3 regions of the Roseobacter litoralis Och 149 genome follow, and region 3 is predicted to be linked to each of the others. Evidence: riboswitches for the same ligand, from Rfam matches in the RefSeq annotation. Region 3 holds a riboswitch; each other region holds the start of a gene.
The links. A riboswitch is a leader RNA that binds a small molecule or an ion and turns the genes downstream of it on or off. The one in region 3 is predicted to bind cobalamin.

Region 1 (9,758 bases), 1.0 Mb from region 3:
ACGCCACATATTCATGGCGCGGGACACGCGACAGGTCGTGGTATTCTTGATCGCGTTTCTGCGGTGTGCCACGCTCTGGTTGTAGCGCGATCCAGACATTGCCACGCCGCACGGCCGGCATCGCAATCGCGACACCTTCAGGCGGATCGTCCCATGCTATCGTGAGATCGTCGCGCAGGCTCTGTGGCAGATTGGCCAGCAGCGCCTGATAGTCACGCGCATCGAGCAGTTGGTCGGCGCTCTCAAAATCCTGCGCGGTAACGTGCCCGTCGGTCGCGTAGCCCGCACCTGCCAAATCCTCAAGGATCGCGGAGGCAGAGCCAAGCGCGTCCATCCCCACAGCATGCGCGAGGTTCCACTCGCGCCCCGGGTAGGTGGACATCACCAATGCTATGCGGCGTTCACTGGCGGGTTTGGACGCCAGATGGACCCAAGCCGCCACCCGATCCGCGATTGCCATGATCCGCTCAGCGTGGGGGCGGTGCACAAAGCGCGAATATTGCAAATCCGCGTCCCTCTTTTGCGGCTCCTTGAAAGAGGCGACACCGGCGAACAGCCGTCCATCAACTTCTGGCAGCACCACATGCATAGCCAGATCAGCGGGGGACAACCCGCGTTCTGCTTCGGCCCATGCCGCCTGCCGCGAGGTGGCCAGCGCCATCTGGAAAACCGGCACGTCACCTGCGTCCAGCGGCGAGGCGCCGCGCGTGCCTTGCCCGGAAAATGACGTCGCATTGACGATTGCAGCGGGGCTGAGATGGGCCACCTGACGGGTCAACCATTCCGCAGCACCCGGAGCCTTGAGCGAGGGTGCAAACAGCCCCATCACGGCAAACCCCTTGGCGCGCAGCGCGGCAAAGACCTGTTCAATCGGTGCCAGATCGGCGGCCACCAGAAACGAGCGGTAAAAGACGACAAGCACCAGCGGCTCCGTGGCCTCCTTGGCCAGAACCGGACAGGTCACATCGTGCTCAGGCGTCCAGCCCCCGACCGAGGGCAACGTCTTGGCCCCGCGCACAGGCCCTGCATAAAGCCCCGAGGCCAGCGCCATCTGCGCCAGTGCCGCCTGCCATGCAACCACACCACCGGTATCACAAAGCTTTTGCAACTGACGCAATGTGGACACCGGCAAGGTCGAGACCGCATCAAGGCGCGTATCCGTGCGCCCGTCCGCAGGCAGCACGGCCAGCGCAATGCCCTTGGCCCGCGCCAGAGCCTCGATCTGCTGCAGGCCATAGGGCCAGTAGGGCACACCGCCAATCAGCCGAATAAGAATACCCTTTGCGCTGCACAGCGTTTGTTCGACATAGGTATCGACCGACAGCGGGTGTTTCAGCGCCGTGATATTGGCCAGTCGCAAGCCGGGCAGCCGGCCCTCGGGCCCACCCCCCTTGCGCCACGCCTGCGCCAAAGCACCGAGGTCTGAATCAGACAGGCTGAGCACAACCAGATCGGCGGGCGTCTGCCCCAGATCGGTTGGCGTTTCCGTCTCTTCCAGACCATGGCTTTCGCGAAAGACGACATGCATGGCAGGTTACTCGGCAGCCGCAGGGACAGGGACCAACACGGATTGCACCGCCTCATAGCTCACATCATCATGTTCAGCGATCACGACCAACCGGCCCCGGCGCGGTTCATTTTCGGCCCAGGGGCGGTCAAACTGATGGCGCACGCGCGCGCCCACCGCCTGCACCAAGAGCCGCATAGGTTTACCGACAACGGAGGCATAGCCTTTGACGCGCAGGATATTCTGCTCCTTGGCCAAAACCTCGATGCGGGCAACCAGTTCGGCCGGATCGGACACTTCGGGAATCTCCACCACGATGGATTCAAAATCGTCATGTTCGTGATCATCATGCCCATCATGATGCGAGGGGCGCGCGTCCATATCGTCTTCGGCAGCGGCCTCCAGCCCCAGAATGACGCGCGGGTCAATCAGCCCTTCAGCAACCTCAATCACCGGGATCGGGCGCGGGCTGCGCGCGGCGATTTCCTCTTTGGCTTTGGCCACGCCTTCGGCACCGGCCAGATCGGGCTTGGTCAGCAGGATAATATCCGCGCAGGAAATCTGGTCTTCAAAGACCTCGGACAAGGGCGTGTCATGATCAAGGCTTTCATCCGCAAGGCGCTGCGCATCCACCGCCGCCACATTCGACGCAAAGCGGCCCGCGGCCACAGCCTCGGCATCGGCCAGCGCGATGACGCCATCCACCGTGATTTTCGAACGGATATCCGGCCAGTCAAACGCCTTGAGCAGCGGTTTCGGCAGGGCAAGGCCGGAGGTTTCAATCACGATGTGCTCCGGGCGCGGCTCCAACGCCATGAGCGCTTCGATGGTCGGGATGAAATCATCCGCGACTGTGCAGCAGATGCAGCCGTTCGCAAGTTCCATGATGTTTTCTGCCGGGCAATCCGGGATCGCACAGCCTTTGAGGATTTCACCATCCACGCCCACATCGCCAAATTCATTCACCACAACCGCCAGACGTTTGCCGCCGGGGTTCTGGATCAGGTGCGAAATCAGCGTGGTTTTCCCGGAGCCGAGAAACCCGGTGATCACCGTGACGGGAAGTTTTGCAAGATCAGCCATTGTTGTCCTCCAGCGGCGGTATGCGCGCGATACAGTTACGTTTGAAATGTTCCGGGCGGGTGCGCCACGGGATCAGACCATCACTGGTCTCATGATAAAGGGCGGCCCCCTCTATCAGCGTGTCCAGATGCGACGCCTCATGCAGGTTTCCGTACAGATAGGTCCATTTGGCCCCGCCCCCCCGCAGCGCGACGGAACACCCGGAATCGCAGTTTTGCAAACATTCCACCGCCCGCAGTTCCAGCCCCTCGGGCAGACCGCGCGATTGCAATTCATCAAACAAGCGCTGGCCCGGACGTTCGCCGTCGTCGGTGACGTCGGTGCCGCGTTTGCATTTGATGCACACCAGTATCTCTGTGCGCTCACCCATGGGGGCGGCCAGTGCAGGTTACATCATTGTCCGTTAAAACAGCATGTGCCGTCATCATATCATTCCTTTCCGGAGCACCCCGCCCGGTCTTATGTTGCGTTTGTGATGGCAGGTCTCCTGGCTCGCGGGTCACCGCGCCTCTTTTGCCTTCCCAACCCGTCTTTCGGTCAGTGGCGTGCGACAGAGGCACTCTTCGCTTACAGTTGCGGGGGCAGCCACGGCATTTCACCGCGTTCCCTTTTATGTCCCGGCCTGAACCGGAACAACCATCGTGCCCTGCATTTTCCAGCGATGGCGTGGGAAGTCAATGGCGCACCGCCTTGTCCGGCGATTATCGCTTTCTGATTGGCCAACTGGCGGTAAAGTACGCGTGTTTCACCACGCCACAGGGTGCCGCCAGATACCCGCGTGACAGCGGATCACGAGGCTGCAACTATAACCATCAGAAAACACGCCGGTGTTCAGACCGCCGGCCCCACATTCGGAGGCCATGTGCCAAACACACTGACAAGCCGCGCGGATCGGATGCACATGCGCGTTTCGTATCGCGCAATCGTCGCTTTGTTCCGCCGGGTCGCCGCCACATGAGCGGTATCCTCACATTAAACACCGGCTCGTCATCGCTGAAATTCGGGCTTTACCGGGATGCGCCGGAACCCCAGATGCTGCTCTACGGTCAAGTCGATGAAATTGGCGACAACGCGCTGTTGATCCTGAACACCAGCGAGGGAAAAACCAAACAGAAGGTATCGGCCCCCACGCCCGCTGCCGCGCTGGATCATGTTATCAAGGCGCTGGCACCGCATATAACCGGGTTGCCCATCCACGGGGTGGGCCACAGGATTGTGCATGGCGGCACGGATTTTACGAAACCCACGCTGCTGACCGGCGATGTGATGGCGGCGCTTGCCCGGTTCAACCCGCTCGCACCGCTCCATCAGCCCCATAACCTGGCCGGGGTTGAAGCGGCGCGCGCGGCCTTTCCGGATTCTGTTCAGATCGGGTGTTTTGACACGGCGTTTCACCGGGGCCATCCGTGGGTCAATGACACCTTTGCCCTGCCGCGCGCCTTTTATGACGAAGGTGTGCGGCGCTACGGGTTTCACGGGGTCAGCTATGAATACATCACTGGGGTCATCAAAACCACCTACCCCGACCTGCACAAAGGGCGGCTGGTGATTGCGCATCTGGGCAACGGGGCGTCTATGTGTGCGATTACCAACGGAAAAAGCGTCGGGTCCACCATGGGATTTTCGGCATTGGATGGTTTGCCCATGGGCACCCGCTGCGGCCAGATCGACCCCGGTGTGGTGCTGTATCTGCTCACGCAAAAGGGCATGGCCCCCCTTGAAGTGATGGAGATGCTCTATTCTAAAAGCGGGCTGTTGGGCCTGTCGGGGATCACCAGCGATATGCGCGAACTACTGGCCTCGGATGATCCGCAGGCGCGCGAAGCAATCGACTACTACGTATTCCGCGCCCGGCGCGAAATCGGGGCGCTGACGGCGGTGCTGGGGGGGATTGATGCGCTGATCTTCTGCGGGGGCATCGGGGAAAACGCAGCCCCTATCCGCAGCCGCATCGTTGAGGGGCTGGAGTACCTGAACATTACGGTTGACCCAAAGCAAAACCAGCGCAATGCGCGCGATATCGGCACGGGATCAACACGCGTGATGGTCATCCCGACGGATGAGGAACGCATCATCGCGCGCGCGGTTCATGCGGCAATATCATAGGGCATGACGCCTTGGGCCGGATCAATCACAACACGGGGCCGATGGTGGCGATGACATTGTGCCAGATGCGTTCGTGTCGGGGCCATGTGCGCACCGCTTCAAGCAGCACAGGATCGGATTGCGCGATATACCCGGCCTGCCTGTCACAGACCGCTTGCGTGATGCGGGCGTCCTGCAAAAGCACGTTGTTTTCATAGTTCAGATCGAAACTGCGCAAATCCAGATTGGAGGAGCCGATCAGCGTCACTTTATCGTCTATTGTCAGCGTCTTGGCATGGAGCAGCCCCGCTTTGAACTCGTGGATATGACACCCGGATGACAGCAGCCTGCGATAATAGCCGCGGCTGGCGGCGGCCACGATCCAGCTGTCATTCTTTTGCGGAAAGATCAGCGTTACACGCACGCCGCGATGAGCCGCTGCACAGAGCGCATCCAGAACCGTCGCATCCGGCACGAAATAAGGTGTGGTCAGCGTTATCGTGCTCTGCGCGCAGTTGAAAAGGCTGGAAAACAACTGCGGTGTTGCGCCGTTGCGTTCTGTCGGGCCATCCCCGATTGCATGGGCCGGGAAGCCGGGGGAAAGACACTCGACCTTCAAGGCACCGGGATCGAATGCTTCGCCGGTGGCCTGCATCCAATCGCTGATGAACAGCAATTGGTTCTGCGCAACCACGGGCCCCTGAAAGCGCAGCATGATGTCCACCCATGGCCCAAACCGGGCCTTTGGCAGAAACTCCGGATCGGCACAGTTGCGGCTGCCGCAATAGGTGATCTCGCCATCAATGACGGTGATCTTGCGGTGGTTGCGCAAATCTATCCGGCTGGTCAGCAGTGTGAGGATGGGGCGGTTGAGCGGCAGTGTCACGGCGACCTGAACGCCTGCCTCTTTCATCTGCGTCCACAGCGGCGATCTGATCAGCGCGCGCGATCCCAGCCCGTCGGCCATGGCACGACATGTCACCCCGCGTTTAGACGCGCGCATTAAGGCTTGCGCCACCTCAGTGCCGGTGCCGTCCGTCAGCCAGATGTAATACAGCACATGTACGTGGCTTTGGGCGCGATCAATATCGGCGATCATGGCGGCATTGGTGGCACGTTCATCCGCCATCAATTCCGCCTGATTACCTGCCATGGGAAAGAACCCGTTGATAGAACTCGCGTAGCGGAATGCGGATTGGTAGTAGGGGTCGATCAGGGCCTCGCAGCCCCCCGAGTCGCCAAAGATCACGCCTGCCTGTGGTCGTATTTCATCAAAAACCTGTTTGTGCCGCTTTTCCGCGTGATGGCCGAGGTCAACCTCACCAAACAGAAAGTAAAGCCCGCTGCCAACATAAGGGACAACGGCGAGAATGATAAACCACGCCAGCCGCGCAGGCGGCGACAGGTCATCGCGCAACAGAATGCGCACCGTGAAAGCAGTAACGATCATAAAGTGCGCCAGCAAAAGCAAGGTCATGGCTCGGCCTTTGTGAAATCCACGGTGATCACAATTGGTAGGTGATCTGACGCGCGTACCGCAAGTGTAGACTTGTGCACATGCGAAGACACAACGCGCAGACCGGGGCCAAGCACAAACAGATCAAGCGCCGCTCTGGGACGGGCGGCGTGAAAGCTCAGACCCGGTGAGACGATCTGCGCATCTGAGCCAAAATCAAGCCGCTTGAGGTTCCATTCGTTGAAATCCCCGGCAAGTATCACGGGATGGGTTTGACCCTGCAAAACCTGCCTGAGCACATCAACCTGTTTGCGCCGCGTCCCCGGTGTCAGGCCAAGGTGCACGCCGATAATCTCAACACAGGGGTCAGCGATCTGCACAGAGACAGCCCCGCGCGGATCAATCGACGGCAGATCAATGCGGCGCGCGGCGTGGCTGTCATAGTGGGATCGCAACAGTATCGTGTTCCCGTGCCACCCGTGGCTGAGCGCGCGGATGGAAAAGTCAGGCAACAGATAACCCAGTTCACTTTCCAACCGTTCGATCGGCAGCACCCCTGCCCGCGTGCCGGTTCTGCGGTCAGCCTCTTGTAAAACAACAACATCCGCGTCGATCTCAAGCAGAACATCCGCGACCCGCTCCGGGTCACGCCGCCAGTCGAGACCAACAGCCTTTCGAATGTTGTAGCTTGCAATTTTCACAGTTTGGACTTCGGTTTCACTGTAAACTCGGTTCCTTCGCCGCCAGTCACTAAAAAACGTTGCCCGTATGAACCCGCAGATACCGTCCGCAGCATCAGGCCAACCCGGGAAGCACGGCCTTGCCCCCCGCAACAATCATTTCGACCGCAATGGCCAACAAGGTCATTCCCATGAGCCGTGTCATAATCACACGCATCGTATCGCTGAGAACCTTACCGAAAAAGGATGCAAAAAAGAGCACAACGAACAATAAGGTCAGGATGACGCCGACGATCCCACCAAGGGCGAGCATGGTATTGAGGCCCGTCGTGTGTCCGGCATAAATGATCAGTGTGGCGATGGTGCCCGGCCCGACAATCACCGGAAATGTGATCGGGTAAAACGCAAGCCCGGTTAAGTCTTGCATATGGTCTTGTTCTTGTTCCGTGCCCTGATGGGATGTCACGCTGTTGCCGTTCAACATCGACCAGGCGATATGTGACAGCACGATGCCGCCGGCGATGCGAAACTCGTCAATGGTGATGCCGAAAAATCCGATGATCTGTTGGCCTGCAATCAGGATGACAGTGCACATAACGGCTGAAAAAACCGTGACTTTCACAGCAAGTGTGCGCTGCTGTGCGACGGTAAAGCCCGCCGTAAGCGCCAGAAATATCGGCAGGTTCACGAAGGGGTTCATGATGGCAAACAGCGCACCGAAAGCTTTGATCAGTTCGGGATAGTCCATAAATCACCCTTGGCTTTCGGTCCCCGCGCAGCAGGTCTCTCGTCTGGAAACAACAGTGACCGCGCCCCGCTCACATGCAAAACGCACACCTTGCACATGTTTTGCAAAACACCGTCGAGGCGCAGCCCGTTATGTCCAGTATCTGGCAAAAGCACCTTTTGAGGCACCATAGTTTTTACCGAATGCTTCGGGCGCATCGCAAAAGGCAACGACATGGCGTTCTACTTTTGCGGATTCAAGCGCTGCAACAGTCTCGCGCACAGCGGCGCGGGGGCTGCGATCATAGGCCGTCACCAAAACATGTGCATTTAAATGCGCCGCAATTCTGGAAGCATCCGGCACGCTGAGAACGGGCGGGGTGTCAAAGATGATGATTTCATACCTCTGGCGCAGCGCTTCGATCAATTGCGAGAACCGCTCCACCTCCAGAAGGTCGGCCGGATTGACCTGTGACTGACCGCTTGGCAGCAAATCAAACCCGGAGGATTGCGTTATAATCGCATCCGAAGGATCGACCTCTCCGGCGATGACCTCATGCAGGCCGGGTTGATCGGGGGTAATTCCAAGACTTTTGGACAAAGTGCCCGAGCGCATGTCCCCGTCAACAACGATCACGCTGCGGTCAATCTTGGAAAAGCTATGCGCCAGCGCTTGCGTGACCAACGATTTACCTTCACTCGGCAGCGACGAGAAAACACCGGCAACAAGCGGCCCGGTTGCGTCCGCGCTAGATACAAGCCGATGGCGCAAGGCGCGTATACCATCAAGGAAGGGCGACGCCTCTTTAGAGGACAAATCCAGCGTTCCAGATAGGTTTTTACCCCCTTTGCCACCGTGCGCCGAGGGCAGCTGAACGACACAATCGCTGCCCGTGATTTCCGCCAGCTCGGAGACGCGGCGCACGCGGTCGTTCGCGGCTTCGCGCACCAACACATGCGCGATGCCGATAAAGAGACCCAGAACAGCCGCGATGGCCACCATGCGACGACGCCCCTGGGCATCCGTACGCAAGGGCGCTTCGGCCGTGGCGAGAACCTGCGCACCGGCATCCCGCAATCCGGTTTGGATCGACAGCTCCTTGAGACGGGCCAGTGAGCTTTCATAGACCTGCGACGTGGTTTCAACCTCTACCTCCAACTGCCGCAGACCGACCATGAAGGCGTTGGCTTCGGCAATCCGTTCCTCAATGGCATCAAGTCCATTGCGCAGCGCCGTGTTCAACTGTTCGAACCTTGAGCGCTCTGTCTGCAACGCGCCGAGCAGCGTCTCAACGTCCTGCGCAAGGGTGTCCGCACCAATGGCCCGACCCAGATTGGTCCGCTCCATGCGCAAGAGTGTTTCGTTTTGATCAAGCGCATCCCGCACCGCTTGGAAATCGCTCGCAGATGTGGCGTTCAGCACTGCAAGTGCGGTGTCCAGTTCATCCAGCGACGCCTGTGTGCTCTCCAGTCTTGACCGGACGTTCACGGTTTCGCCTGCCAGATCGTTGGCGGATTCCATCGCGGAACTGGTGGCACCCGCACTATAATCCTGCAAAAGCGCCTGATCAGCCTCCAGACGCAAGCGCAGTTCGTTGACCCGCGTTCTGAGGGCACCGGCAGCGCGTTCCGTTTCGCTTTGCCCACGTTCCAGTTGGTAGTCGAGATAGGCATCGAGATAGGCATTCGCGATGGCTGCAGATTTTTCCGGTACAGTCGTCGTTGCTCGCAGCACGATCACATTTGTTCCCGGCAAAATGCTGACTTGCGTGATCGAGGCCAGCCAGTCCAAAGCGAACTGACGCACGATGCTGTCGGGGTAAATCTCTGCCTCAGGATCGTCTTCGAGGATCGCGATATTCGGGTTCACCTCGGGATCATTGGTCAGATCCAACCGCTCGATCACCTGAAGCGCTAGGCTGCGCGACCCCAGAATGGTCAATGCGTTTACGATCGCCCCCTGCGTCACCTCGATGTCGCCGGCACTGTCAAACTCGACGATTTCCAGATTCCCGCGCGCCAGAAGCATCTGCGCCTCGGCGGTATAGGTATCGGGCGATCGCAACACCAAAATCGCGGTTAGCAACGTCAGGATGAAAGCCGGTAGCAAAATACGCAGCTTGTTACACCACAAAAGTCGCCACAACGCCACGATCCCAACCGGAGAATCATCTTGGTCGGGCTGTTCAGGGAAGGTGTTTCTGGGCGTATAATGCATCTG
Region 2 (9,758 bases), 1.4 Mb from region 3:
GGTTTTCAAAGCGGTCGATTTCAGCAAGGCGCACGGCGGTCGAACCCTGATCGCGCAGGGTCACGTTGCGCTCTAATTCCTCTTCCGCCTGCCTCAGGGCCGCGGTGGCCCCGGCGATAGATGCAATCGCTTCGGTCAAATCGGTTTGCGCCACTTTCAAGGACGCATCAGCCTCAGCAATCATTGCCTTTGCGGCTTCGACCTGTGCGCGTTGCGAGTGATCTTCCAACCGGAATATCGGCTGGCCGAGGTTCACCAATTCGTTGTTCTTGACGTAGATTTCCAATACCCGGCCCCCGGCCTGCGGCAATATCGTGACGGTGCGAAAATAGGACACAACGGAATTTGTGGCCGGGTGAAAATAAAACAGCGTCGTAATCACGGTGAGTGCCATGATCGCGCATCCGGTTATGCCCCACCTGAGTTCATACCAGACACTGAAGAGGTTGATTTCGATGCCTATTCTCTTGCCCTGTCGGAACCGGCGGTAAAGATAATCGGGCAAGATCGTGAACAGCGCGCAGATCAGTGTCTCAAGCATCAGAGGTTTCTTTCGGGGTCGGCGTCACCGGCGTTTCGCTGTTTTGGGATGTTTGCGCGTTGGGCGCCGCATCGCGCGACCCGTTTCGATCAATCGCATCGGCAATGGCGCGCAGCGGGCTGCTGAAATCGGGAAACTGGAAACCGGCCACAAGGATCGCGGCCACCCAGAACAGCCCGTTATGCGTAAACAGGGCAAGCAAGGACAAGATTCCAACCAGTTGGAACTGCGGGTGGTTCGATTTATGCGCCAGCTTTTCCGGGATCGCATGCAGCGTGAAATAGGCCACACCGATCAGGATTACGACACCAACCGTAAAAATGACCATGAAAGTAAAAAGGTAATCACTGCCGTCAGCCGCCGCTACATATTTGGGAATATGCCCGGTCGCCATGGGGTGAAGCGTTGCAGGTTCCATGCGTTCTCCAAAGTGGTACCACAGACGCAGACCTCTTCGGGCCCAAGATACCAGAACCTACATAGCGAGAAATCTGCTGGCATTGCAATGCCGCGTCTCGGGTTGCCCGCACGACACGGTAACCCGCACAGAGTTTCGCTTGACGCGGGTCGGAATCTCGGGGAAGGGTTGGGAGATGGTGTTCGGCAAGTCAAAAGCAAACCGGACTGAAAAGGGAATACGGTGCGGCGTTCGTAACAGACGCCAAATCCGTGACTGCCCCCGCAACTGTAAGCGGCGAGCGACCCCGATGATCACCACTGGATGCATCCGCATCCGGGAAGGATCGGGCAAGCTGCGACCCGCGAGTCAGGAGACCTGCCATCATTGATGTAACTTCAACCCGGGCGGGGTGTCCGGACAGGAGGTCATGATGGATTTACGGGCCAACCCGTTGAAAAGTACATGTCCCAAAGTGCACCCTGCGCAATCGCGGAGGGCGACATGGGAACACCGACACATAGAATAACAATCTGCACATCCTGCCGACATAAAGGCACCGACTGTAAACCGGGCTATGAGCTGATTGCCAGACTGCGCGCGGCGATTGCTGCTGCGGGTGACAGCGTCACCGAAGAGTTCGAGATTTCCGGCGTTGCCTGTATGGCAGGCTGTGATCGCCCCTGCACGGTTGCCTATCACGGAACGCGCAAGGCGACCTATCTTTTTGGCGATATAGAGCCGGATACGGATATTGGCGATCTGGTCAGTTTTGCACGTGATTACGCACTGCTGGAGGACGGGTGGTGTTCGTCGGTTGATCGTCCCGGCAAATTACGCAAAACCACGCTTGCGCGCGTGCCTGCGGCCATCATTGCGCTGGAAGACAGCGATGTGCGTGTCTCATGAACGCCACGGACCTCGTCGCGGAGAACATCAGCTGGGCGCCGCGCCGCAAAGAGCCGCTCTTGCTGCAACCGACCAGCTTTCGCGCCGCACCCGGCAGCGTGATGGGTGTTGTCGGCCCAAATGGGGCGGGTAAATCCACGCTGTTGCGTCTGCTCTACCGGTATCAGGCGCCGCTGAGTGGCCAAATCAGGATCGGTGGAGACGACATCTGGTCGATCCCACCGCGCGCCGCTGCGCGAAAGGTTGCGGCGGTTTTGCAGGAACAGCCGTCGTCCTTTGGACTGACAGTGCGCGAAATCGTGACGCTGGGTCGCGCACCGCACCGCCTTGGTTTTGCCACCGCAGGCGCGAAAGATGCGCAGATCGTCGAGGTTGCGCTTGATACGCTGAACCTGAGCGATTTGGCAGATCGGGACCTCGCCAACCTGTCGGGCGGTGAACGCCAGCGGGTCATGGTGGCCCGCGCCCTAGCGCAAGAGCCTCAGGTGCTGGTGCTGGATGAGCCGACCAACCATCTGGACATCCGCCATCAGCTTGAGGTGCTCGCCCTCATTCGCGCGCTGGATGTGACGATTATCGTCTCTCTGCACGATTTGAATGTCGCGGCGGATGTCTGCGATACCATTCTGCTGCTCGAAAACGGACATACGCGTGGCGTGGGGCCGCCTGATGCGGTGCTCACTGCGCATAGTGTTTCGAACGTATTTGCGGTTGAGGCGCGCGCAGAACAGCTTAGTCCGAGCAAGACCAAACACTTATCCTTCCACCTTCCGCATTAAGGCAAGCACACGATGAAGCCGACACGTATACTTTCTTCCCTGTTTATGATCCTGATGGGCACCGGCCCGCTGGCGCAGACAACGGTGCAAAGCTGCAACCGAACCGTCACCTTCGACGCGCCGCCGAAGGCTGCGATTTCCAACGACGTCAACCTGACTGAGATGATGCTGGTCCTTGGGCTGGCGGACCGGATGGTGGGCTATACCGGTATCTCCGGCTGGAAAACGCTGGACGCGGAGATGACGGCGGGTGTCGAAGCCCTGCCCGAATTATCCGCCAAATACCCCAGCAAGGAAGTGCTGATCGGGGCGGATGCTGATTTCTTCTTTGCAGGTTGGAACTACGGCATGAAAGTGGGCGGTGAAGTGACGCCCGAGACGTTGGAGCCCTTTGGCATCAAGGTCTACGAGCTTACCGAAAGCTGCATTCACATCGGTGAGAAAGCCGCCGTCAGCATGGAAGATATGTATGCCGACCTGCTGAACCTTGGCGCGATCTTTGACGTATCCGAAAAGGCGGAGGCACTGGTGGCAGGCTACCGCGCGGAACTGGACAGCTTCACCGCGTCATTGTCGCCCCTCAGCACCCCGCCGCGCGTATTTGTCTATGACAGCGGCGAAGACGTGCCCTTTACCGCCGGGCGCTATGCGATGCCGAATGCGCTGATCGAGGCTGCAGGTGGGGTCAATATCATGAACGGTCTGGAGAAAAGCTGGGCGACGGTTGGATGGGAAACCGTTGTCGAGCGTAACCCCGAAGTGATCGTTATCGTCAACTACGGCGATGTCACGGCGGCGCAAAAACGCGCGTTCATGATGTCCAATCCTGCTTTTGCACAGCTTGATGCGGTCAGGAACGACCGTTTCGTAACGCTGGAATATGTCGAGGCGACACCGGGTCCACGCAACATCGCCGCCGTCAAAACGCTTGCTGCGGCTTTACGGGCGGAGTGAACCCTATGGCAAAGACCGCAGCAGCACGATCCGGGCAGTCTGCGGTCTATCCTGTCGCAATGATGTGCGGTTGGATCCTTTTGCTGCTATCGCTGACGATGGCGGTCAGCATTGGCGCTGTTTCGATCCCCTTTTCGACAGTCTGGGGGGTGGTGTTGAATAATACAATTGACACGTCTTTTGTCGGCGATTGGTCAACAGGACGCGAAGCGATTGTTTGGGACATCCGGTTTCCACGCGCTTTGCTGGCCTGTTTCGTCGGCGCGGGGCTGGCGATGGTGGGCGCAAGTCTGCAGGCCGTCACGCGCAACCCGCTTGCAGATCCGCATCTGTTGGGGATTTCTGCGGGCGGGGCTTTTGGCGCCATTCTTGCGCTGCTCCACACCGGATTGTTCCTTGGGCTGCTGACGGTGCCTCTGTTGGCCTTTGCGGGGGCCTTGGGCGCGACGCTGCTGGTACTGGCAGTCTCGCAATTCGCCGCGGCAACCAGTGCGGACAGGCTTGTGCTTGCCGGGGTTGCCGTATCATTCATCGTGATGTCGATGGCAAATGTGCTGATTTTCCTTGGTGACCCGCGCGCGACCCATACGGTTGTGTTCTGGATGCTTGGGGGCTTGGGGTTGGCGCAATGGAACCAGCTTATCTTTCCGCTGATCATTCTGGTTTTCTGTGGCGTCTATCTGCGGATCAATGCGGGTAACCTCAATGCAATGACAGTCGGGGATGAAACCGCGGCAACGCTGGGCCTGAACGTGGCACGCTTTCGCTTGTCGATCTTTTTCATCGGCGCGTTGATCACGGGGGTGATGGTCGCGTTTTCCGGCATCATCGGTTTTGTCGGACTGATGGTGCCCCACATCGTGCGGTTGATCGTTGGCGGGGATTACGCGCGCGTTTTGCCAGCGTCGGCCTTGCTGGGGGCTGTATTTCTGCTTTGGGCGGATATTGTCGCACGCACGGTCATGGCCCCTGAGGACATGCCGATCGGTATCGTCACCGGTCTTGCAGGCGGCACCTTTTTTGTCTGGTTGTTGCGCCGCAGACAACGCTGAGGTTACCGTCCGAAATATAGCCGGGCCGCTTGGACGCGCTGCAAACCTGGCCGCGTCTTAGACATTCACCGCAATGGATTAAAACCTGTGGCTGAAACGCCCAAAGGCTATTTTTCTCGGCGATGCCGGCCGTAATTGTCGGAAAATGTCAGGTCCTTCAGGGCAAAAATGCTGAAATTCAAGCATAGCGTGTCGACAGATCAAAATTGTATTGTTAGTCTTCTCGCTATTGTAGAAGTGAATTTGGACTAAAAAGACCTTTTCAGCGCCAGCCCCGGCGCCTGTGGACGGCAGGCGCCAGGGGGCCACCGCGCTGATTTCTCGTGCATTTGTTGCGGTTTTCTTGAGCCGCAAAGACAAGGCGCATTTTGATGAAGTTTGCAGAACTGGACACATCATGACACTTCGATCGATCTGGCCGGTGATGGCGTTGGCGGTTGTTGCTGGATGTTCATCGCCAGTGTACCGCGGCTCTGTCGCGTCTTTTGGCGAGGCGACGGAAGCGGCCGCGCAGGCGCAGACCAAACGGCTCGGTACGTTGACAGAAAACCAGATTTCCGACATTCGCGGCGACCTCGCACAAGATGGGGTTTTTCTGGCCTATGCACCGGAATGTGCCTTGCTTGCCGTGCCGGGGTCTTCGATTGAGGATTGCAAGGTGGTGCGGCGCGACGGTGCGCCAATAGAAAACCCTGAAAGCTTTGCCTCCATCGCGGCGCTCAACAAGGCCATGGGGGAATATGGCGCGAACCTTGCGGCCCTTGCGGCCGATGCAGCACAAGACGGCGCCGCGTTCAACACGTCGTTGACCAACCTTGCAGTGTCCGTCGAGGGCCTAAGCTCGGCGCTGGGCGGGGCAGGGACAAAAGATCAGTTCGAAGCGGTGGGGGCGGCATTCGGGGGCATTGGCACCGCCACATTTGCAGGTGCGCGCACCGCCAAGCTGCGCGAGATTATCGTGGCGGTCGATCCGCAAATTCAGCAGGCCACCGGGTTGCTCAGTGCTGCCTCGGAAGCGCTGACCCTGAGCGAAGTCACCACATCCCTGCAGCGTGTGGAACGTGCGGAACGTGCGCTCGCGGCGGCCTATGCCAACAATGCATCAACGCGCGATGTGCAGCGTTTGCAGGACAGGCTTTTTGATGAGGTGGCGGCGCTGAAACGCAGCGCGGCGGCCAGAGATGCATATGCCAATATCGGCCAGACACATGCCAAACTGGCCAAGGCATCCCGAGACAGCGCCAGCAAAGAGGATTTGCAAGGCTCGATTGTGGAGTTGTCCAAGCTGGTCAAGCTCCTTTCGGAGTCCGCCGACCCATTTTGATGACAAAGGAATGTTAGATGTCCAAAGCGCGTTTAAGCAACTGGGGTTCCTGGCAACAAACCCGTAATGCCATTGCGGTGAACCTTGGTTACAATATCGAATCCCGAAACCGCCAGACACCGGGTTCAGCAGCGGAACAAGAGTTCTCCGACAACATCGACGACTTGCTCAAAAGCATGCAGGTTCACGCTTTAAGTGGTTTGCGCCAGATTGATCTGGAGATAGCGAATTCAACTCTTCTTGAGGATATCGCGGCGGCATCTCGCGATATCAAGAAAGAAACCGATCGTATCAAAGATGCGACGGACCGCCTTGACGACCTTACGCGCCTTGTCAAAAAGCTGTCGAAACTGGTCGGGTTGTTCGCCGGTCTGTAATCTGCCTACTTAAATTTGCGCGCGTTAAAAAAATTTGTACAATGCGACTCTGACAGACAGAGAGTTGTAGCGCACGAGAGATGAGCAATACCAAGATCAGAAATATGGAAGAGTTCGCGGCGGTCAGTGGGATTTCACGGCCGACGGTGTCAAAGTACTTCCACAACCCGCAAAGCGTGCGCGCCACGACGCGCAAGCGCATCGAAGAAGCGCTGGAGCATCACGATTATCGCCCGAACATCTATGCGATCAACCAGAATCGGCGCCTGACAAAGAACATCGGAATCGTGGTGCCTTATCTGGCCGATCCTTTCTTTTCGGAAATATCGCGCGTGATTGAGCGGCGCTGCATTGAGGCGGGCTATGCGCCGAACCTGTTTAATTCTCATGGTGAGGCATCGCAGGAAAACGATATTCTGGATGGATTGCGGTCGTTGAAACCGGCGGGCGTTTTGCTGGCGCCACTGGGTCGGCTGTCCGACACGTCGATGATTGAGAAGTTCTGCCGTGATGTCCCGACGGTCCTGTTCGATAGTAATCTTGATGGTATAGGCGATGCTTTCGTGGGTTCTGACAATTACAGTTTCGTGTCGCAAACTGTTGAATACCTTAGCAGAACCGGAGAGCCGCCATGTTTTCTGGAGATGCGGACGCCTGCAAACCCGAACGCCAACAAACGTCGGCGCGCCTATTTGCAGATGATGGAGCGTCTGGGTCTGGAAACACAGGTTATCAAAATTGACGGAGAGGGTTGGGCGTTTGAAGAGATCGGTCGCAATGGCGGCTTCAAACTGCTTGATGAAAAGATACTAAAGACGGATACGGTTTTGTGCAGCAACGACCGCCTTGCTATTGGCTTTCTGTCCGCTTGCTATGACCGGGGCGTGCGAGTCGGACGAGATGCGTCTTGTGATCTGCGTGTGGCGTCACATGACGATCATCCGCTATCACGTTTTGCCTGCCCGTCACTGACCACCGCTGCACATGACTATGCTTCTGTGTCCGAGCACGCGGTCGAGACTTTGTTCCAATGCATTGAAAATGGCGGAAATTCGGGGGCGAGACCGGAAACGCTTTTTCCCGCGCGACTGATAATTCGCGACTCAGCGTGAGTTAAAAGTTTACGCGCGTAAACTTTTTTGTTGACCGGACGTATACAATGCGACTAGCTTGATTGGACAACATCCAACCATAGGGAGGACACGGATGTCTTTGAGACACGCACTTTGTGCGGCGACTGCTATGTCGCTCATCACGGCAAGCAGCGCATTCGCTGACGGCCATGCAACCACACTCACCATCGCAACTGTCAACAATGGCGACATGATCCGCATGCAGGGTCTGACAGACGATTTCACCGAGAAAACAGGCCATCAGGTAGAATGGGTGACCTTGGAGGAAAACGTTCTGCGTCAACGCGTGACAACGGACATCACCACCAAGGGTGGTCAGTTCGACATCATGACCATCGGCATGTACGAAACGCCCATCTGGGCCAAGAACGACTGGCTGATCTCTCTTGATGATCTGTCCGCCGAATACGACATTGACGATATTCTGCCCGCAATGCGCGGTGGCCTGTCGCTCGATGGCACGCTCTATGCGGCACCATTTTATGGTGAATCGTCAATGGTCATGTACCGCACCGACCTGATGGAAGCCGCAGGCATGGAAATGCCCGACGCGCCCACTTGGGACTTCATCGGGGAAGCCGCACGCGCCATGACGGACAAGGACAACGAGATATACGGTATTTGTCTGCGCGGAAAAGCGGGTTGGGGCGAAAACGCAGCCTTCCTGACGGCGATGTCCAACTCCTTTGGCGCGCGGATCGTGGATGAAAACTGGGTCCCTCAGTACGATTCCGATGCATGGTCCAACACGCTCAACTTCTACATCAATCTGATGAATGACGCGGGCCCTCCCGGTGCTTCGACAAATGGTTTCAATGAAAACCTGTCGCTGTTCCAACAAGGCAAGTGCGGCATGTGGATTGACGCGACAGTTGCTGCGTCTTTCGTGACCAACCCGGACGATTCAACTGTTGCGGACAAGGTCGGCTTTGCGCTGGCACCGGACAATGGTTTGGGCAAACGATCCAACTGGCTTTGGGCCTGGGCGCTGGCAATTCCTGCGGGCACCGAAAAGGCTGACGCTGCGAAAGAGTTCATCGAATGGGCGACTTCGACCAGCTATATTGAGCTTGTTGCGGAAAATGAAGGCTGGGCCAACGTTCCACCGGGCGCACGGACATCGTTGTATGAGAACCCGAACTATCAGGACGTTCCCTTTGCCAAGATGACACTGGAGAGCATCCTGTCGGCAGATCCGAACAGCCCAACAATCGATCCGGTCCCATACATCGGCGTACAGTTCGCCGCGATCCCTGAGTGGGCCGGTATGGGTTCAGAAATCGGTCAGGAGTTCTCAGCAGCTCTTGCCGGTCAGCAAACCGCTGACGAAGCACTGGCAAAAGCGCAAGCGATTGCCACTGATGTAATGGAAGCCGCCGGGTACTAACCGCGTCTTTCTGCCGGGGGGCTGGCCGCAGCTATGCCCCCCGGATACACTGAAATCTCTATAATTCACACGCATTGAAACGGCTTGTCCGTTAACGGGAGAGGTACATCCAATGGCTACGCAGCAATCCCGATCAGCAGCCAGAATAATGATGGCCCCGGCTGTAATCCTGCTTTTGGGCTGGATGCTGGTGCCGCTGACCATGACGCTGATGTTCTCATTCAAGAAGTATCTGCCGCTGCGCGGCGGTGATCTGGGATGGGTTGGTTTCGACAATTATGTCCGATTTGTGAGTTCCAGCGCCTTTTGGCCTTCGGTTATGGCAACACTGACCATTGTTGGTGGTGTGCTTGTTATCACGATTGTGCTCGGTGTCGTTCTGGCCCTGTTGCTTGATCAGCCGATGTGGGGTCAGGGGATTGTGCGCATTCTCGTGATCGCGCCCTTCTTCGTGATGCCGACCGTTTCCGCGCTTGTTTGGAAAAACATGTTCATGGATCCTGTGAACGGTCTTTTTGCGCATGTTTGGAAGTTCTTTGGCGCCGAACCCATACAATGGCTCAGTCAGGCGCCGCTGGAATCGATTGTGCTTATTGTCAGCTGGCAGTGGTTGCCCTTTGCAACGCTGATCCTGCTCACCGCCGTGCAGTCGCTTGACAGCGAGCAACTGGAAGCTGCCGAAATGGATGGCGCGCCGTTCTATAGCCGGTTCATCCATATCATCCTGCCGCATCTTGCCCGCGCAATCACAATTGTCGTGCTGATCCAGACGATCTTTCTTTTGTCGATCTTTGCGGAAATCTTTGTGACCACGGGTGGGTCCTTCGGCACCAGAACACTGTCCTATCTCATTTTCCAGCGCGTGCTTGAAAGTCAGAACGTCGGCCTTGGGTCTGCGGGTGGTG
Region 3 (9,758 bases):
ACGCGATCACCCTGCTGCAACCCGGCGACCTCGCGCAGGTACACCGCAAAGGCGTCAGACATCTGGTCCACCTGCTCAAACGTCAAAGTTCCGTTCATGCCGTTGGGCATGCAGGCGGTGAAGGCCGGGGCCTTGCCATAGGTATTGGCGACGGAATGCACCAGATCGCCAATGGTTCGGTACGATGCCTCGGGCAGGTCCGGACGCACGTCCACACCATAAAATGCCGTCCATGGCCGCTCATGCGCAGTCATCGAATCCTCCTCCCCAAGAAATCCTTGAAAAGGACGTACCCGCAGGACGACCCCTTGTCGAATACGACCCTACGGCCAATCCGCAGTTTCGCAGGCTTTGCAGTAATTTCCGTGCATCTGTGCAAAGTTAAACAGGATATATGCGTATTTCGCGCTTATTTGCACAAAACAAGATGCTATCTAGGCACCAACGCAAACACATTCAGGAGACTGACATGGATAAGAAACGCATGAACGGCCTGCATCACGTCACTGCAATCAGCGGCCCCCCGCAGGCAAATGCAGACTTTTTCACCAAGGTCATGCAACAGCGTCTGGTGAAAAAGACCGTCAATTTTGACGATCCGGGCACGTATCATTTGTACTACGGCAACGAAACGGCTGATCCCGGCACGATCCTGACGTTCTTCCCCTTTGTAAATGCAGGTCCCGGGCGCGCCGGTCCCGGTATGGCGTCTGCCTATGCATACGCTGTGGGTCAGCGCGGGTTTGATACCTGGATGGAACGTCTGGCGCTTGAGGCCATCGATTTTGATGGCCCCGCGGAACGGTTTGGCAGCAGGGTTATCAAAGTTTCGGACCCGGATGGGGCCAAGGTCGAACTTGTTGAAGTAGAAGGCGATGACCGCCCCACGCTGGACGGCTTTCATTCTGTGACTTTGCAACTGGACGATATGGAGCCGACGCAGCGGTTGCTGACGGACATCATGGGCTATGACGAGGTCGCGCATGAAACCAAGAACGGCGAAGAGCGTCTGCGTTTGCAACTGCCCGGCGACGTGCGTGGCGGCGTTGTTGATCTGATGCGCTCGGATGTACCTTCCATCGGGCGTCAGGGTGCGGGCAGCATCCATCACGTGGCCTTTCGCGCGCTGGATGACGAGGATCAATTGGATTGGCGCGAACGCTTGGTGAGCGCGGGCATGGACGTCACACCCGTGATCGACCGGCAGTATTTCAACGCGATCTATTTTCGCGAACCCGGCGGTGTCCTTTTCGAAATTGCAACGGACCCACCCGGGTTTACCCGCGATGAAGACCTCGCGCATCTGGGTCAGTCCCTGCAGCTGCCCGCACAATACGAAAGCGCGCGCGACCGGATCGAGCGGACCCTGCCCCCGCTTGTGGCCTGAGGGGAGCGCGATGCTACACGCCGGGCAGAACCCTCGGGCGGCGTCCTTTGGCCTCGTGCTTTTGCACGGGCGCGGGGCCGGGGCGTCGGATATCATCGGTTTGGGCGAAGCTTTGGCTTTGCCCGACCTTGCGCTGATCGCGCCCGAAGCGCCGGGGCGGTCATGGTGGCCAACGAGCTTTCTCGCACCCTCAGATCAAATGGAACCCTATGCGCAGGCCGGTCTGTCGCAGGTCGATGCCGCCATCAGAACCCTGAGCGAAAGTGGCCTGCCCCGAAAACGGATCGGGGTGCTCGGCTTCAGTCAGGGTGCTTGTCTGGCCGCTGAATATCTGGCGCGGCGCGGCACGGGGTTGGGCTTTGGTTTTATACTGTCAGGTGGCCTGATCGGAACAGCGGATGCCGGCACAGGCCCTGATGCCGCGCTGTACGGGTTTGGCGACAAAGTCCTGAACTACGATACCAATCTGGCAGGCACGCAGATCGACATGAGCTGCCACGCAGAGGATCCGCATATTCCCCACCGGCGCTTTGCGGATAGTGCGGCGCGCTTGCAACAGGCCGGCGCGAACGTTTCGGCGCGGACCAAACCGGGTCAGGGCCATGGGATCGACGAAGCCGATATCGCCAAAGTGCGTAAACTGCTGAATGTGACACCAGCGTAAATCAGACGCCGATATACCGCGTGCTGATGTCCGGCGTGAGGTCGGTCATGGCACCGGACCAGACGGTGGTTCCGCGTTCCAGTATGGTTGCACGTTCGCAAATGCGTGACAGCTCACCAAGCGATTTGTCGATCAGGATAATCGACATGCCCGTGGACCGTTTCAGTTCCGTGAGGGCCGCCCAGATCTCTTGCCGCACAAGGGGGGCCAAGCCTTCGGTTGCCTCATCCAGAATGAGCAGCCGGGGGTTTGTCATAAGGGCGCGCGCGATCGCCACCATCTGTTGCTCGCCACCCGAAAGCGTTGCGGCTTTTTGCTCCTTGCGTTCTGCAAGCCGGGGAAACAGTTCTGCAACCGTCTCGAATGTCCAGTGACCGGGGCGTGCTGCCGCAGACAGGTTTTCCGACACCGTCAGTGACGAAAAACAGCGCCGCCCCTCAGGCACCAGACCGATACCCAGCCGCGCGGCGCGATGGCTGGGCAAGCGCGACAGATCTCGCCCATCAAACTCCAACGTGCCGCGTGTCGGCACCATCCTGCAAATCGCCTTGACGGTGGTGCTTTTGCCCATCCCGTTGCGCCCCATCAGCGCCATGACCTCGCCCGGCTGCAAGCTCAGATCGACACCGAAAAGCGCGGGGCTGACCCCGTAAGATGCCTCGACATTGCGCAGCGTCAAAAGCGTCATGCCTCACCGCCTAAGTAAGCGTCGCGTACGGCTTTGCTGGCGCGTATCTCTGCCACGGTGCCGGTCTCGATCACCTTGCCATAGACCAGAACGCTGATCCGGTCGGCCAGCGCAAAAACAGCATCCATGTCATGCTCGACCAATAAAATCGGGGCATCCGCGCGCAGACTGTCCAGAAAGCCGGTCAATTGCTTGGACCCTTCCGACCCAAGGCCCGCCATAGGTTCATCCATCACAAAGGCTTTGGGTTGCAGGCTCAGCGCGACCGCGACTTCCAATTGGCGGCGCTGCCCGTGGCTGAGTTCCGCGGTGCGTTTGGCACGGGCATCCGTCAGGCCGACACGCGCCAACGCGGCCTCGGCCCTGTCACGCAGCGCATCATCTTTCAAGGCGGGTCGCAGGAATTGCCATGGGCGACCCATCGCCCCCAATGCGCCCAGCATGACGTTTTGCAACACGCTGTCTTCCATCGCCAGTGCAGATATCTGAAACGTGCGCCCAAGCCCTGCCCGCGCGCGCAGTCGCGTCGGTTCCTGTGTCACGTCTCGGCCCAGAAATTCGATGCGCCCGCGATCAGGCGTCAGCCCACCGCAGATCTGCGCAATCAACGTGGATTTCCCTGCGCCATTGGGTCCGATCACCGCATGGATTTCACCCGCGCGCAGATCAAGCGTGACATCATCGGTTGCGGTCAACGCGCCGAAACTCTTGCTGAGGTTATGGGTGGCAAGCACAGGGTCAGTCATCCAGCCGCCCCCGCCCGCACAACAGACCGATGATCCCGCCACGGGCGAACAAGACGATGACCAGCAAAAGCGCCCCGAGATAGATGTGCCAGTAGTTGCTGAGGCCACCGAGTATGTGTTCAAGCATGACAAACAACACCGCGCCAACCACCGGACCAAAGAGCCGCGCAACACCGCCGAGGATGACAAAAATCATTATCTCACCGGACATCTGCCAGCTGAACATCGTCGGGCTGACAAAGCGGTTGAGGTCAGCAAAAAGCGCGCCCGCCAAACCCGTGATCACGCCCGAAATCACAAAGGCGACCAGCTTGAGGCGCACAGGGTCCATCCCCACGGTCTCAACCCGGGTCGGCACCTGACGCGCGGCGTTCAGCGCAAGCCCAAAGGGTGATTTGATCAGCCGCGCGTTGATAAAAAGCACGATGCACAGGATCACGAAACACAGGGCGAAAAAGTGGATCGGGACCAATGTGTTCAGCCCCGGAAAATCGTTCCTGACGTAGATGGATAGTCCATCCTCGCCGCCGTATTCCGCCCACGAAATGGCGAAATAGTAGAACATCTGCCCAAAGGCGAGGGTGATCATGATGAAATACACACCCGCCGTGCGCAGCGACAAAAGCCCGATCACGAGGGCCGCGACACCTGCGCTGATCATCGCCACCAGCCAGATCACAGGCATGGATTTTGTGCCCTCAATCAGGAACGGCCATTCCATCACGGGGGTGAATGTCTGCGCATGATGGGCAAGGATACCCATCGCATAGCCGCCCAGACCAAAGAACACCGCATGCCCGAGGCTCACCAGACCACCCCAACCCAGTGCGATGTTGAGACCAACAGCGGCCAGCGCGAAGATCACCGCGCGCGTGGCCAGCGTGATCGTGAAGGGTTCATCCACCAGCAGCGCCCAGATCGGCACGGCGCACAGGCCGATCAGCACGACACTATTGACCCCACGTTCAGAAATCACGCGCGCGCCCCATATAGCCCCGTGGGTCGCCAGATCAGCACGGCGCCCATCAAAATGTAAATCGCCATGGAGGCCAACGCCGACCCCGCCGACGTGGCAGTGGAAGCATCGGTAAAGAGCTTGAACAGCTCAGGCAGGAAAATACCGCCCAACGTGTCCGTCAGGCCCACCAGCAAAGCACCGACAAATGCCCCCTTGATAGAGCCGATACCCCCGATCACGATGACCACAAACGCGAGGATCAGCACGGGTTCGCCCATGCCGACCTGCACGGATTGGATCGCCCCGACCAGTGCGCCCGCCAGCCCGGCCAACGCCGCGCCAAGTGCAAACACCAGCGTGTAAAGACGCGAGATATCCACCCCGAGGGCCGCGATCATCTCGCGGTCATTCTCGCCCGCCCTGATCTGAACACCGATGCGCGTGCGGTTAATGAGCAAAGCAAGCCCCAACCCCACGCCAAGCCCCACGGCAATCAGAACAAGCCGATACAGCGGATATTGAATGCCACCCGGCAGGGACACAGGCCCCGATACGGCATCAGGAATATCCAAAAACAGCGGAAAAGAACCGAAGACCCACCGCGTTCCTTCTGAAAAGATCAGGATCAGCGCAAATGTGGCCAGCACCTGATCAAGGTGATCCGTGGCATAAAGCCTGCGGATGACAACCGTTTCGATCAACACGCCCGCCATCGCAGCAGCGGCCATCGCGGCGATCAGTGCAAGCAGGAACGACCCCGTCAGCCCGGCCACAGCCGCCGCCGCAAAAGCCCCGATCATATAGAGCGATCCGTGCGCAAGGTTGATCAGCCCCATGACGCCAAAGATCAGCGTCAGGCCAGCCGCCATCAAAAACAGCATCACGCCGAATTGCAGACCGTTCAGGACCTGTTCAATGATCAGAATTGTGGACATGGTTATATATACCGGTCCGGGTGCAAGGTCACACCCGGACCAAGGCGTTGCTTACATCTTGCACTCAGCCGCATAGGCATCTGCATGGTCTTCAAGGGCAACGCCGATGATCTTGTTGGTAAAGACATCGCCTTCCTTGATGACCTCGCGGGCATAGATATCCTGAATGGGGTGGTGGTTGGACCCAAAGGCAAAGTCACCGCGTGTGCTGTCGAAATTCGCCGCCTTGAGTGCTGCGCGGAAGGCATCCGCATCCGCAGGGCTGGCCGTTGCGAGCGCAGAGATCAGCAGGTTTGCCGTGTCAAACCCTTGGCTGGCATAGAGTGACGGCAAACGCCCGTATTCCGCCTGAAATGTCTCGACAAAGGCGGCATTGGTCGGGTTGTCGATGTCCTTGCTCCACTGCGATGTGTTCACCACACCAAGGGCTGCATCACCGACAGCCTGCAGGATGCCCTGATCAAAGGAAAACGCAGGACCAACCACGGGGATATCAATGCCACTGTCGGCATATTGCTTGAGGAATGAAATCCCCATGCCACCGGGCAGGAAAAAGAACACGGAATCTGCCCCGGACGCGCGGATCTGCGCAATCTCGGCGGCGTAATCGGTTTGACCCAGTTTGGTGAACAACTCCCCAGCTAATTCACCGCCAAAGGTTCGCTTGTAGCCCGTCAGCGCATCCTGACCGGCGGGATAGTTCGGCGCGAGGATAAAGCTGTTGGAATAGCCCGCAGAAGTGGCATAGGCACCAGCGGCCTCGTGCAGGTTATCGTTTTGCCACGCGACGTTGAAATAGTTCGGATGGCATCCCTTACCCGCCAGTGCGGATGGACCCGCATTGGGCGACAGGTAAAACTTGCCCTGTGCGACAGTCGCCGGAACAACAGCCATCGCGAGGTTCGACCAGATGATCCCGGTCATCACATCGACCTTTTCGGACTGGATCATTTTATCGGCCAGTTGCACGGCGATATCGGGTTTGCGCTGGTCGTCTTCGATCACGACCTCGATGTCGTCACGGCCCGACTGCTTCACCGCGAGCATGAAGCCGTCGCGCACGTCGATACCAAGCCCGGCGCCACCGCCCGAAAGGGTCGTGATCATGCCGACCTTGACGCCTTCTGCCGATACGCCGCCTGCCATTGCAGCCAATGCCGCAGACAGAATGAGTGATTTCACCTTCATCTTGATTTCCCCTGTTTTTCCCGGGTGGTTTTTGGTCGTCTGACGCATCGCATCCACCCCTGCAACTGCGTCGATTGTTCATATCCCGCAAGACTTGAGCAGAAACAACAGGGATTTGCCAGCCACCGCAGGACAGAATTGGCCAAAAACTGCGCGCACGACTGCGAACGTGAGATGAAACTGCGTGCACCGACCCCATCCTGCCATGCACACACGTTTCCCAAGAACACGTCATATCCAGATATTCAAAGGTCGCACACAGGCTTGTCTTGCGTTTCTATTCGCGTAAGGTCTGTTGAGATGGCGGCCTCTGAGAACGGGCCTTAATTGGGAACCGGGTGCAAGACCCGGACTGCCCCCGCAACTGTAAGCAGCGAAAACGGCCAGAGCGCCAAAAGCTGCAAGTCAGGATACCAACCATCATTCTGCAACTGCCGGAACATTCCGGCCATATAAATGCGTCGGGTGGACGCGAAAGGAAGTAAACATGCATATCGAACCGGGCGTCGTGGACGGCGCAAAAATGGTACTGGCCTATGGGACGGCGGCTGCTGCTGCGGGCTATTCCCTCAAACTGATCAATGATGATCTCAAGACCCATTCGGTGGTCTCCTTTGCCCTGCGCTCCGTGATTGCCGCGATCGGGGTGTTTATCTTCTTTGAGATTTTTCCGCATTTCGCGGTCGGTATCTCGGAAGTGCACATCATTCTGGGCACGACGCTGTTTCTGCTGCTTGGGTCTGGTCCGGCCGCGCTTGGCCTTGCGGGCGGTCTGGCGATCCAAGGCTTGTTTTTCGCACCTTCCGATGTGCCAATGTATTTCGTCAATGTCTCGACGCTGCTGTTCCCGCTTTTTGCGGTGGACGCGCTGGCCAAACGGGTCATTCCGCAGACAACGGCCTATGTCGATCTGCGCTACATGGATGTGCTGAAAATGTCGGCTGTCTATCAGGGTGGCGTTGTCGCCTGGGTGGCCTTCTGGGCGATCTACGGGCAAGGCGTCGGGGCCGACAACCTCTCGGCGGTGACAAGCTTTGGCGTGGCCTATCTGCTGGTCATCCTGATCGAACCCTTGGCCGATCTGGCAGCGCTTGCCGGTGCCAAGGGCCTGCGCGCAATGACCGACCGGGGCATCTTTACGCACCGTCTGCATAACGCGGCCACATAACAATGCCTTTGGACCGTGGCGCAACGGCGCGCCGCGGTCCCGTCTCTGCGCTGACCTGTTGCGCGGTTTCTATCCATGTTCAGAAATAGCCAGCAACCCAAGTGCCGCGATGGTTGGGGCATCCTTGATCTGCCCAGAGCGGATCATGTCATGTATCGCCTCAAGACTGAACGACGCGGTTTGCATATCCTGTTCTTCTTTGTCGCGATTTACGCGCCCCTCTTGCAGACCGGTTGCCAGAAACGCGTGAAAGCCCTGATTTGAAAACCCATATGCTTCGAAAAGATGCCCCAATCTGGTGAGGGAGTGTGCAAGATAACCGGTCTCCTCCTCCAACTCGGCAAGGGCGACCTTTTCCGGGTCCGTGCCCGGTCTGGTTTCCCATGACCCTTGCGGAAATTCCCAATAACGCCCGCCCACCGGATAGCGAAACTGCTGCACCAGCTGAAACCGCCCATCTGCATGCTGCGGGACAATCAGGACAAAGTCATCCTTGTCAACGACGCCGTAAATCCCGTCTGATCCATCAGGGAAAGTCACCACATCCTCATGGACTTTCATCCATCTGTTTTCGTAAACGGTGCGGCGTGACTGCCTTTTTATATCACTCATCGCAACACTCCCCTTCAGGTGCATATGCCATATCTTGAACCGGCCTTGCGGGCAGTGATTTGAAATCCGGCACACTCAGGTCTTTCCAATAGATCACACCCGCGATTTGATCCTGCCCGACGCGGCAGCCGACATGCAACGTCAAACGATAGCGTGATCGCCAATTGCAATTTCACCGCCTCATGGTAGGCAAAGTCTGATCACACCTGACCCGGAGCCATCCATGGATTTGCATGCTGACTTTTCGCAACGTGTTGTTGTTCATTCTGACAAGGTTGAGTGGCGCGCCTCTCCGATGCCCGGTGTTGACCGGCGGATGCTGGACCGGATCGGGGGTGAGGTCGCGCGCGCCACGACAATCGTGCGGTACGCGCCCAACAGCCGCTTTTCGGAACATACCCATACCGGCGGCGAAGAATTCATTGTCCTGGACGGGGTGTTTTCCGACGAGCACGGCGATTTCCCGGCGGGGTCTTATGTGCGCAACCCGCCGACATCGGCCCACTCCCCTCATTCCGACGCAGGCTGCACGATCTTTGTGAAACTATGGCAATTCCAGCCGGACGATCGCACCCATGTCGTCGTCGACATGAACAAAATGGAATTTATCCCCGATGCGACCCGCGCGGGGGTGGGCGTCATGACCCTGTTCCACGACGATCAGGAAACGGTGCGCGCAGAAAAATGGGCCGCAGGCACCGCAGTTTCGATGGACTTGCCCGATGGTGGCGAGTTTCTGGTGCTGGAGGGCAGCATGACCGAGGGCGGCGATCAGTTGCAACAGGGATCATGGCTGCGCCTACCCTGCGCAAGTACCCTGAACGCCACAGCGGGCCCGAAAGGCGTGCGCCTTTGGGCCAAACTGCGCCACATCCAACATGCAAAGCCCCCGGCCCCGTGACACCTCGGCATCGCGCCGATGTTGTGATTGTTGGCGGCGGCATCGCCGGGCTTTACCTCGCGGACCAGCTGCATCAGGCGGGTCGCGATTATCTGCTGGTTGAAAGTCGGGACAGGCTGGGCGGTCGGGTGCTGAGTGAAACGGTCAACGGCGCCGCCTATGACCTCGGTCCGGCGTGGTTCTGGGCGGGCCAGCCGCGCATTGCCGGTCTGATATCACGCTTTGAGCTGCCGGTTTTTGAACAATACGCGCAGGGTGAATTCCGCTTTGAGGATGCGCAGGGTCGCATACAGCAAGGGCGCGGCGCAGCGTCCATGCAGGGTTCATTTCGAATTGACGGCGGTATGGGCACGCTTTGCACTGCGCTCGCGGGACAGATTGATCCGTCGCGCATCCTGCTGAACACCGAAGTGCGGCAACTTTCGCGATCAGATGGCGACATCCTCATAGGCTGCGAGGCAGGCGCAGAGATCCAAGCGCGGTCCGTGGTTCTGGCGATACCGCCGCGCGT

Region 1: another riboswitch for cobalamin. It lies ahead of RLO149_RS03025 (DUF1636 family protein); the one in region 3 lies ahead of RLO149_RS19730 (energy-coupling factor ABC transporter permease).
Region 2: another riboswitch for cobalamin. It lies ahead of RLO149_RS13045 (DUF1636 family protein); the one in region 3 lies ahead of RLO149_RS19730 (energy-coupling factor ABC transporter permease).

What each region holds. Positions count from the first base shown of each region.
Region 1 is NC_015730.1:637,926-647,683, reverse strand. It holds gene cobN (cobaltochelatase subunit CobN) at 1-1,528, opposite strand, end outside; gene cobW (cobalamin biosynthesis protein CobW) at 1,535-2,590, opposite strand; gene RLO149_RS03025 (DUF1636 family protein) at 2,583-2,960, opposite strand; cobalamin riboswitch at 3,051-3,246, opposite strand; gene RLO149_RS03020 (acetate/propionate family kinase) at 3,545-4,696, shown strand; gene cls (cardiolipin synthase) at 4,722-6,152, opposite strand; gene RLO149_RS03010 (endonuclease/exonuclease/phosphatase family protein) at 6,149-6,832, opposite strand; gene RLO149_RS03005 (MarC family protein) at 6,927-7,559, opposite strand; gene RLO149_RS03000 (GumC family protein) at 7,689-9,755, opposite strand.
Region 2 is NC_015730.1:2,740,229-2,749,986, reverse strand. It holds gene RLO149_RS13055 (HlyD family secretion protein) at 1-541, opposite strand, end outside; gene RLO149_RS13050 (hypothetical protein) at 534-959, opposite strand; cobalamin riboswitch at 1,119-1,338, shown strand; gene RLO149_RS13045 (DUF1636 family protein) at 1,443-1,847, shown strand; gene RLO149_RS13040 (ABC transporter ATP-binding protein) at 1,844-2,626, shown strand; gene RLO149_RS13035 (ABC transporter substrate-binding protein) at 2,639-3,580, shown strand; gene RLO149_RS13030 (FecCD family ABC transporter permease) at 3,586-4,632, shown strand; gene RLO149_RS13025 (hypothetical protein) at 5,030-5,956, shown strand; gene RLO149_RS13020 (hypothetical protein) at 5,974-6,333, shown strand; gene RLO149_RS13015 (LacI family DNA-binding transcriptional regulator) at 6,414-7,445, shown strand; gene RLO149_RS13010 (ABC transporter substrate-binding protein) at 7,540-8,853, shown strand; gene RLO149_RS13005 (carbohydrate ABC transporter permease) at 8,966-9,758, shown strand, end outside.
Region 3 is NC_015730.1:4,106,101-4,115,858, forward strand. It holds gene RLO149_RS19690 (AMP-binding protein) at 1-254, opposite strand, end outside; gene RLO149_RS19695 (ring-cleaving dioxygenase) at 470-1,387, shown strand; gene RLO149_RS19700 (alpha/beta hydrolase) at 1,398-2,051, shown strand; gene RLO149_RS19705 (ABC transporter ATP-binding protein) at 2,053-2,739, opposite strand; gene RLO149_RS19710 (ABC transporter ATP-binding protein) at 2,736-3,485, opposite strand; gene RLO149_RS19715 (branched-chain amino acid ABC transporter permease) at 3,478-4,461, opposite strand; gene RLO149_RS19720 (branched-chain amino acid ABC transporter permease) at 4,458-5,378, opposite strand; gene RLO149_RS19725 (ABC transporter substrate-binding protein) at 5,430-6,566, opposite strand; cobalamin riboswitch at 6,851-7,002, shown strand; gene RLO149_RS19730 (energy-coupling factor ABC transporter permease) at 7,054-7,734, shown strand; gene RLO149_RS19735 (NUDIX domain-containing protein) at 7,804-8,346, opposite strand; gene RLO149_RS19740 (cupin domain-containing protein) at 8,570-9,247, shown strand; gene RLO149_RS19745 (flavin monoamine oxidase family protein) at 9,244-9,758, shown strand, end outside.